One region of the Pseudomonas sp. B21-017 genome, then DNA from elsewhere that is predicted to be linked to it. Evidence: predicted binding sites of a transcription regulator. Region 1 holds the regulator's gene; the other holds the start of a gene.
The links. The regulator FliA, encoded in region 1, starts transcription of late flagellar genes. The targets are predictions, from matches to a motif close to CTAAAGTTTNNNNNNNNNNNGCCGNTAA.

Region 1 (4,639 bases):
CTCCAGCGAGCTGATCGGCCACGAAGAAGTCCAGCAACTCATGCAATTGCTGGCCAAAAGCTCACCGAAGCTGGCCGAAGAGCTGGTGCCGGGGGTGGTTTCGCTGTCGCAACTGCTCAAAGTCTTGCAGGCGTTGCTGGCCGAACAGGTGCCGGTGCGGGACATCCGCAGCATCGCCGAAGCCATCGCGAACAACGCCGCCAAGAGTCAAGATACCGCCGCTTTGGTGGCCGCAGTGCGCGTCGGCGTATCCCGTGCAATCGTGCAAAGCATTGTAGGCACTGAGTCGGAGCTGCCTGTGATCACCTTGGAACCAAGGTTGGAACAAATATTGCTCAATAGTCTTCAGAAGGCAGGACAAGGCTCGGAAGAGGGTGTTCTGCTGGAGCCAAGCATGGCGGAAAAACTGCAACGCTCGTTGATCGATGCGGCGCAGCGTCAGGAAATGCAAGGTCAGCCGGTGATTCTGCTGGTGGCCGGTCCGGTTCGCGCGATGCTCTCGCGATTCGGTCGGCTGGCAGTGCCGGGTTTGCACGTGTTGGCTTACCAGGAAATTCCTGACAACAAGCAAGTGACCATCGTTGCGACAGTAGGGCCCAACGGCTGAGGTAGTGGTTTATGCAAGTTAAGCGTTTTTTCGCCGCCGATATGCGTCAGGCCATGAAACTGGTTCGTGATGAGCTGGGCGCTGATGCCGCCATCATTGGCAATCGCCGGATCGCCGGCGGTGTCGAGCTGACGGCTGCCCTGGATTACAAATTGTCGGCGCTGGCCCCGCGTGTTCCGAACATGGAACTCGAGGATGAGCTGCGCAAGACCCAGTCGCGGATCGTCACCGCCCAGGCCGAACTGAGCCTGCGCGGCGATGGCGAGAGCGACAAGACCACCAATCGCCAGTTGTTCGCCGGCCTGCCGTTGACCGCCGCCGAACCGCTGATCGAACCGGCGCTCGCCGAACCTCGGCGTCCGGCCCCCGCGCCTGCTGCGGCGACCGGTGTCGATCCGCGCGCATTCGATTCGATGCGTTTCGAGCTCAACAGCCTGCGTGAACTGATGGAAGTGCAGCTTGGCTCGCTGGCCTGGAATCAGCTGCAAGGCAGCCGTCCGGCCCAGGCCAACCTCTGGCGTCGCCTGCAACGTATCGGCCTGTCCGGCCCGTTGTCGCGCGATCTGCTGGCACTGATTACCGACATTGAAGAGCCTCGTCAGGCCTGGCGCATGTTGCTCGCGCACCTGGCGCGGATGATCGCCACCCCGGAAGTCGAGCCACTGGAAGAGGGCGGTGTGATTGCCATGGTCGGTCCGGCCGGCATGGGCAAGACCACCACACTGGCCAAGCTCGCGGCCCGTTACGTGCTCAAGTACGGCGCGCAGAACATCGCGCTGGTGAGCATGGACAGCTATCGCATTGGTGCCCAGGAACAGCTCAAGACGCTGGGCCGGATCCTTAACGTGTCGGTGACCCACGTCGATCCGGGTCAATCCCTGGTGCAGGCGCTGGAGCCCTTGCTGCGCAAACGCGTGGTGCTGATCGATACCGCCGGCCTTCAGGCCAGCGATCCGGCACTGCGCATGCAGCTCGAAAGCCTGGCCGGGCGCGGCATCAAATCAAAAAATTATCTGGTCCTGGCAACCACCAGCCAGAAACAGGTTCTAACTGCCGCTTATCACAGTTACAAACGCTGCGGCCTCGCCGGCTGCATCCTGACTAAACTGGATGAAACGGCAAGTCTGGGCGAGGTGTTGAGCCTGGCGATCAGTCATGAGTTGCCGGTGGCTTACCTGACCGATGGTCCACGGATTCCGGATGATTTGCATCTGCCACGTCGTCATCAGTTGGTCAGCCGCGCCGTTAGCGTACAAATGCAGGAAGAACCCAGCGAAGAAGCCATGGCTGACATGTTCGCTGATATTTACCACAGCCCGACCAAGCAGGTTGGCTGAGGTGTTAATGAACATTTTTTGTACCTACATCGATGGTCTGCCATGCATTGTTCCGATGGTGAACGCGCAGCCAGTAATGTGGCCTCCGTCTAAGTAAGACAAGGTAAAGAAATAACATGGGCAGCATGCATCCCGTACAGGTGATCGCGGTGACCGGCGGCAAAGGTGGCGTCGGGAAGACTAACGTGTCAGTGAACTTGTCCCTGGCTCTAGCTGAGCTCGGCCGGCGCGTCATGCTGCTGGATGCCGATCTGGGGCTGGCGAACGTCGACGTTCTGTTGGGACTGACACCCAAACGCACGCTGGCCGACGTGATCGAAGGCCGCTGTGAGCTGCGCGACGTGCTGTTGCAAGGGCCTGGCGGTATCCGCATCGTCCCGGCCGCCTCCGGCACCCAGAGCATGGTTCATCTGAGCCCGGCCCAGCATGCCGGCCTGATCCAGGCGTTCAGTGATATCGGCGACAACCTCGACGTATTGGTGATCGACACCGCTGCGGGCATTGGTGACTCGGTAGTCAGCTTCGTGCGCGCCGCGCAGGAAGTCTTGCTGGTGGTGTGCGACGAACCGACCTCGATCACCGACGCCTACGCGCTGATCAAACTGCTTAACCGCGACTACGGCATGAACCGCTTCCGCGTCCTGGCCAACATGGCGCAGAGCCCGCAGGAAGGCCGCAACCTGTTCGCCAAGTTGACCAAGGTCACGGATCGCTTCCTCGACGTCGCCTTACAATACGTCGGCGCAGTGCCTTACGACGAAAGCGTACGCAAGGCCGTGCAGAAGCAACGCGCGGTGTATGAAGCCTTTCCGCGTTCCAAGTGCGCCCTGGCGTTCAAGGCCATTGCGCAGAAAGTCGATACCTGGCCACTGCCGGCCAACCCTCGTGGACATCTGGAGTTTTTCGTCGAGCGCCTCGTGCAACAAACTGCAGGACCCGTGCTATGACAGCCAGCGGTTACAACCTCTACAAGCAGTCGGCACGTGACGCGCAGTACGAGCTGATCGAGCGTTACGCGCCACTGGTCAAACGCATTGCCTACCACTTGCTGGCGCGTCTGCCGGCCAGTGTCCAGGTCGAAGACCTGATCCAGGCCGGGATGATCGGCCTGCTTGAAGTATCAACCAAATACGACGCCAGCAAAGGCGCGAGTTTCGAGACGTACGCGGGCATTCGAATCCGCGGCGCGATGCTCGATGAAGTGCGCAAGGGGGACTGGGCGCCACGTTCGGTCCACCGCAATACCCGCATGGTCAGCGACGCGATTCGCTCGATTGAAGCTAAAACCGGCCGTGACGCTAAAGATCACGAAGTTGCGGCCGAACTCCAATTGAGTCTCGACGATTATTACGGGATTTTGAACGACACCCTGGGCAGCCGGTTATTCAGTTTCGACGATCTGTTGCAGGACGGCGAACACGAAGGGCTGCATGAGGATGGCGCGAGTGCTCATCTCGAGCCGTCACGCGATCTGGAAGATGAACGCTTCCAGGCGGCGCTGGCGGACGCGATTGCCAATTTGCCGGAGCGTGAGCGACTGGTGTTGGCGCTGTACTACGACGAAGAGTTGAATCTCAAGGAAATCGGTGAGGTCCTGGGGGTCAGCGAGTCGCGGGTCAGCCAGTTACACAGCCAGTGCGCGGCCCGTTTGCGGGGGCGTTTGGGGGAGTGGCGAGCGCGCTGAAGGCAGTGTGGGGACACTGCGAATGGAGCTGGTGTGGTGTTGAACCGTACCGGTCTCGATCTGTTGTGCTCCAGACAGTCATTGAGTGCTTTGCCGGATTGATTGAAATGGCGCGTCCAGGTGCTGGGCGCGTTTAAGACTGCTTGGAGGTCGAATTGGACAAGAACATGAAAATCCTCATCGTTGATGACTTCTCAACGATGCGGCGGATCATAAAAAACCTGTTGCGTGACCTTGGGTTCACCAACACCGCCGAAGCCGATGACGGGCTGACCGGGTTGCCGATGCTGCAAAGCGGTAACTTCGATTTTCTGGTTACCGACTGGAACATGCCCGGTATGACCGGCATCGACCTGCTTCGTGCGGTGCGCGCCGATGAAAGGCTCAAGCACCTGCCGGTGCTGATGGTGACCGCCGAAGCCAAGCGCGAGCAAATCATCGAAGCGGCCCAGGCCGGTGTTAACGGCTATGTGGTCAAACCCTTCACAGCCCAGGCGTTGAAAGAAAAAATCGAGAAGATTTTCGAACGCATCGGCTGATGTACTGCGCACGGGGGAGCTATGGAGCATAACGAATCTTCACAGGGCGATTTTGAGTCGACCCTGAAAAAACACGCGGTCGAACTGGTCGACAGCCTTGAAAAAGGCAAGTTTGGCGACGCTGTGCAACTGATCCATGAGCTCAACCAGACCCGTGACCGCGGCCTGTATCAGGAAGTGGGCAAGCTCACCCGCGAGCTGCATAGCGCGATCGTCAATTTCCAGATTGACCCGCACATGCCGCAAGCTGAGGAAGTGTCTCAGATCACGGATGCCACCGAGCGCCTGTCCTATGTGGTCAAGCTGACCGAGGCCGCGGCCAACCGCACCATGGACCTGGTGGAAAACGCCACGCCGCTGATCAACAGCCTGAGCGATGAAGCCCAGGCGCTGAGCACGGATTGGGGGCGGTTCATGCGTCGAGAAGTCGGGGCTGAAGAGTTCCGCGAACTGGCCCGGCGGGTCGATGGTT
Region 2 (4,639 bases), 2.3 Mb from region 1:
GCGGCCGGGGATGTAGACCATCTCGCGCAGGGTGCCGGCCAGCGGCATGTGCACACGGTGATAGTCTTTCGGCGACAGGTAAATGGTGGCGAAATCGCCGCCCATGAAGGGCGCTGCGTTGGCCGCGTCGCCACCCAGCAGTTCCAGCACGCTGAAGCTGTGGCCCTTGGCCTGGAAAACGCGACCGTGTTCGATCGGGCCGAGCTGGCTGACGGCACCGTCGGCCGGGCTGAGGATCGCGCCCGGGGTTTGATCCAGCGGGCGAGCGCCGTCTTTCAAGGCGCGGGTGAAGAACGCATTGAAGTGCTCGTAAGCGGTCAGGTCTTCGACCAGCGCCTGGGACATGTCCACTTGATAACGCTTGGCGAACCAGGCAGTAAAGGCATTCTTGAACCAGCGCACGCGGCATTCGGCAATGCAGCCGGCCAGTCGCGAGAGCAAGTGATGGGGCAGCAGGTATTGGCTGAGGATAAACAAACGCTTATTCATTAACTGTCCTTGAAAAACTTAAATCTCTACGGGCGTGTCAGGGTGGTTGCCCCATTCGCCCCAGGAGCCGGCGTAGCCTTTGACCCGCGGATAACCGAGCGCCTTGGCCACCAGATAGGTGAAGCCAGAACGATGGTGTGTCTGGCAGTGGGTAATGACTTCTTTGTCTTTGGTAATGCCGAGTTGTTCCAGGATTTTCGGCATGTCGGTGCGGATACGCAGGTTGCGCGCCTGATCCATGCCAGCGGTCCACTCGAAATTGACCGCGCCGGGAATGTGCCCGCCCTTGGCCGCCAGCACTTTCTCGCCGGAGTATTCCAGCGGGCCGCGTGCGTCCCAGATCGCCAGGTCAGCGGCGCCGAGGCGGCTTTGCAGGTATTCGCGGGTGGCGACAGGTTCGTCGTGCAGGGTCAGGGCGACCGGGCCGCCGACTGCCGGCGGGATCTGGATCGACATGGGCAAGCCTTCCGCCAGCCAGGCCGGCAGGCCGCCGTCGACATAGTGATATTTGCTGTGGCCGATGACATCCAGCAGCCAGATAAAGCGCCCGGCCCAACCGCCGCCTTCGTCGTCATAGACGACATAGACTGCATCGGGGTTGTGCCCCAGTTCGCCGAACAATGCTTCAAGCGCGGCGTGGGTCGGCAACAGGCCCGGCGCAGGCGCCTGACCCAGTTGAGTGCGTTTTGGATCGACAAAGCGTGCACCGGGGATATGCCCTTCGGCATAGCGGGCGCTGCTGGTCAGGTCCACCAGAATCAGTTCGCGGGAGTCGAGACGCGAGAGCAGGTCGCTCGGTTCGATCACCAGCGCCAAGCCAGAGAAGTCAGACATGTGAGGTCTCCAGAGCACAAAGGGGAGGATTGTAGCGCAGCGTCATGAGGGCCTGTTATCAGTTATTTTGGGGCAGGAAATAACTGATAACAGGCCCTAGCGGTGGCTAAAGCTGTGCAGGGCCTTTTCGATGCATTGAGCGGTTTTGCCGAACGCTTGCACGGTGATTTCCGAGAACGGTCCGCCGCCCTGATCCGCTACCACGATCATGATCACCCGGCCGTTGTTGACCAGTGAGCGCAGCAGCAGGTGTTCGCCGCTGAACTGTGAGCGCAGGCTGGCTGGCAGCAGGGCCGAGAATTGTGCGTTGTTAGCCGGCGTCAGGCGCACCTGGGCCTGTTGCGCGAGCAGGCGTTGCAGCACGGTGCTCTGACTGACCACCAGGTTCAGGCCGGCCACTTCCTTGGGCAGCCCGGCGGTCTGGTGCACACGCAAATTGGCGTGCGTGCGATCGGCCATCAGAATCATCACCCGGCGCATGCCACACGCCACCAGGGCGTCCCGGGCCGATGTGGTCAAGTGCATGGCATTGGTAAAGCGGCTCGGCTCCACCAGCAATTCGGCGCATTGCTTGCGCCACTTCGCCAGGTCTTCGGTGGTCGGTGCCGGTGCGGGCAACAAACCGGCATGCACGCGGTGCGCACCCGGTGGCCAGATCAGCGATTCGGCCGGGTGCCAGAGGTCCGGCATGGCGTGTTGACGAGCGCTGTTGGCGGCCTGCTGGTGCAATTGTTGTTGCACCTCATCCATCGGCATTTGCAGGTAAAGACTGGTCAGGTACTGCCAGCGCTCGCAGTGGGGGCTGTCCCAGGCCTGTTGTGCCGCCAACGCCAGACCGTTGGCCAGCAGCACGGTATTGGCAGGCTGATTGAGCCAGCGGCGTAACGTCGGGTCGTCATCCAGGCGGTTCTGTTGGCGCAATGGGTGGTCGCTGTCGCGCGCGATGCGCAGAACTTTCACCAGCTCACGTTGTTCGCTGCGCAGCAGCCGATAACCTTGCTGTACCCAGATCGGCAGGCGCCAGACGTCCACCAGTGCCAGACAGATGTCCAGCAGGCGCACGCCGAACAATTGCTTTTCGACTTTGCGTGCCGACTCGCCTTTATGGATGACCCGCAACTCCCACTCTTCAAGCAACTGCGGATGGGTCAGCGCCATGGGCCAGAGTGGCGAAAGAAACAGCAGGCTGCCCCAGTGGATGTCCTGCCACAGTCGCGCCAGGCGACTGGCGAAAAAGCCGTTGGCCTGTTGAGTGGCGTGCTGGCTGATCAGTTGAAGCTGGCGCAGGGCGACGGGGATTTGCAATTGGGGTTCGGCGGGCAGGCGGTCGAGCAGTTCTTCGGTGCGTTTCAAACCGAGGCGATTGATCGCCACCTCAAGGTTTTCAGCAGGCTCGGTCATGCTGCCATGGGTGTGACGGTTGGCTTCGCGAATCACGCTCAAGGCCAGGGCCGGGCTTTCCTGCATCAGGTCGGCGATGTCGCGCAGCGAGCTGCGGTTATCGCGGATCGCTTTGCAGACCCGGTCGTGGCTGGCTTGCGGAACCGGCAGGCGTACGCCATCGAGAAGCTTGACCCAGCCTTCAAGCGTGGTTGGTTTGGGCGTTGGGACGTTCGTTTCGTTAGCCATGTCTGGACGCGATCATCGTCTGCTTTACCTATGCCCTGAACGGGTCAAATTAGCTTTTCGCCTTAACTGGCTATAGTCTGGCGCAGTTTTGCCGATAAGTAGAAGAAGAGATTTTTTAACTTCCGAATATGACCTTGAACCCGACTCAGTAAGTGCTCTCCTACCTATGGCTAAAATTATCGGCATCATCGTCGTATTCGCGAGCGTGCTCGGCGGATACGTGCTTTCCCACGGCAAGATTGCCGCTCTCATCCAGCCTTTCGAGGTGATGATTATCGGTGGCGCGGCCCTTGGCGCCTTCCTGCAGGCCAACCCCGGCCACATGACAATGCACGTGCTCAAGAAGTCCTTGGGCATGTTCAGTTCGCGTTTCAACCACACCTTCTACCTGGAAGTGCTGGGGCTGATTTACGAGATCCTCAACAAGAGCCGTCGCGAAGGCATGATGGCGATCGAAGGCGACATCGAAGATGCCGCCGCGAGCCCGATCTTCGCCAAGTACCCGGCGGTGCTCAAAGACGAACGCATGACCGCGTTCATCTGCGATTACCTGCGCATCATGTCCTCCGGCAACATGGCTCCCCATGAGCTGGAAGGCCTGTTCGACATGGAACTCTACAGCCTCAAGGAAGACCTCGAGCACCCGTCCCACGCGGTGAACGGCATTGCCGACGCCATGCCCGGTTTCGGTATCGTCGCGGCGGTATTGGGGATCGTGGTGACCATGGCATCCCTGGGCGAAGGCGACCAGAAGTCCATCGGTCTGCACGTGGGTGCGGCACTGGTCGGTACCTTCTTCGGTATTCTCGCGGCCTACGGTTTCTTTGGCCCGCTGGCCCACTCCCTGGCTCACGATGCCAAGGAAGAACTGAACACCTACGAAGCCATCAAGGCTTCGCTGGTGGCTTCGGCTTCCGGGATGCCGCCGTCGCTGGCGGTGGAGTTCGGTCGCAAGGTTCTGTACCCGGCGCACCGTCCTAGCTTCGCTGAGCTGGAACAAGCGGTTCGCGGTCGTTAAGTCATGGAAAATAACCAGCCGATAATCATCAAGCGCGTCAAGCGCATCGCCGGAGGGCATCACGGGGGCGCCTGGAAAATCGCCTTCGCGGACTTCGCGACGGCGATGATGGCGTTCTTCCTGGTGTTGTGGCTGCTGTCCACCGCGACGCCTGAACAGAAGATCGCCATCGCCGGTTACTTCAAGGACCCGGTCGGGTTTTCCGAAAGCGGTACGCCGTACATCATCGACCTGGGCGGCACGCCGACCCTGGCGCCGGAGAACACCCTCAACCCGGAGGTGAAATCTCAGCCGCAGCCAGACAAGGTGACCATCGACGCCGAGCAGGTTGAAGGCATGGCCGAGCAAGTCGAGAAGGAACGCCTGGAGTTGTTACTGCAAGAGTTGCAGAACAAGGTCAATGAAAACCCGCAATTGCAGAAATTCAAGGACCAGATCCTCTTCGAGATCACCCAGGACGGTTTGCGCATCCAGATCATGGACGCCGAAAACCGCCCGATGTTCGACTCCGGCAGTGCGCGCCTGAAGCCGTACTTCGAAGACATTCTGCTGGCCATGGCCGACACCATCAAAGCGGTGCCGAACAAAATCAGCATCAGCGGCCACACCGATGCCAAGCCGTACTCGGGAACTGGCGATTTCGGCAACTGGGAACTCTCGGCCAACCGC

Region 2: the regulator FliA is predicted to act here: its motif matches at 3,023-3,050, upstream of motA (flagellar motor stator protein MotA).

The regions. Positions count from the first base shown of each region.
Region 1 covers NZ_CP087194.1:4,816,267-4,820,905, reverse strand. The annotation lists gene flhA (flagellar biosynthesis protein FlhA) at 1-607, shown strand, start outside; gene flhF (flagellar biosynthesis protein FlhF) at 619-1,944, shown strand; gene fleN (flagellar synthesis regulator FleN) at 2,061-2,891, shown strand; gene fliA (RNA polymerase sigma factor FliA) at 2,888-3,628, shown strand; gene LOY28_RS21690 (chemotaxis response regulator CheY) at 3,796-4,167, shown strand; gene LOY28_RS21685 (protein phosphatase CheZ) at 4,189-4,639, shown strand, end outside.
Region 2 covers NZ_CP087194.1:560,339-564,977, forward strand. The annotation lists gene asd (archaetidylserine decarboxylase) at 1-489, opposite strand, end outside; gene LOY28_RS02465 (rhodanese-like domain-containing protein) at 508-1,323, opposite strand; gene LOY28_RS02470 (HDOD domain-containing protein) at 1,420-2,952, opposite strand; gene motA (flagellar motor stator protein MotA) at 3,119-3,970, shown strand; gene motB (flagellar motor protein MotB) at 3,974-4,639, shown strand, end outside.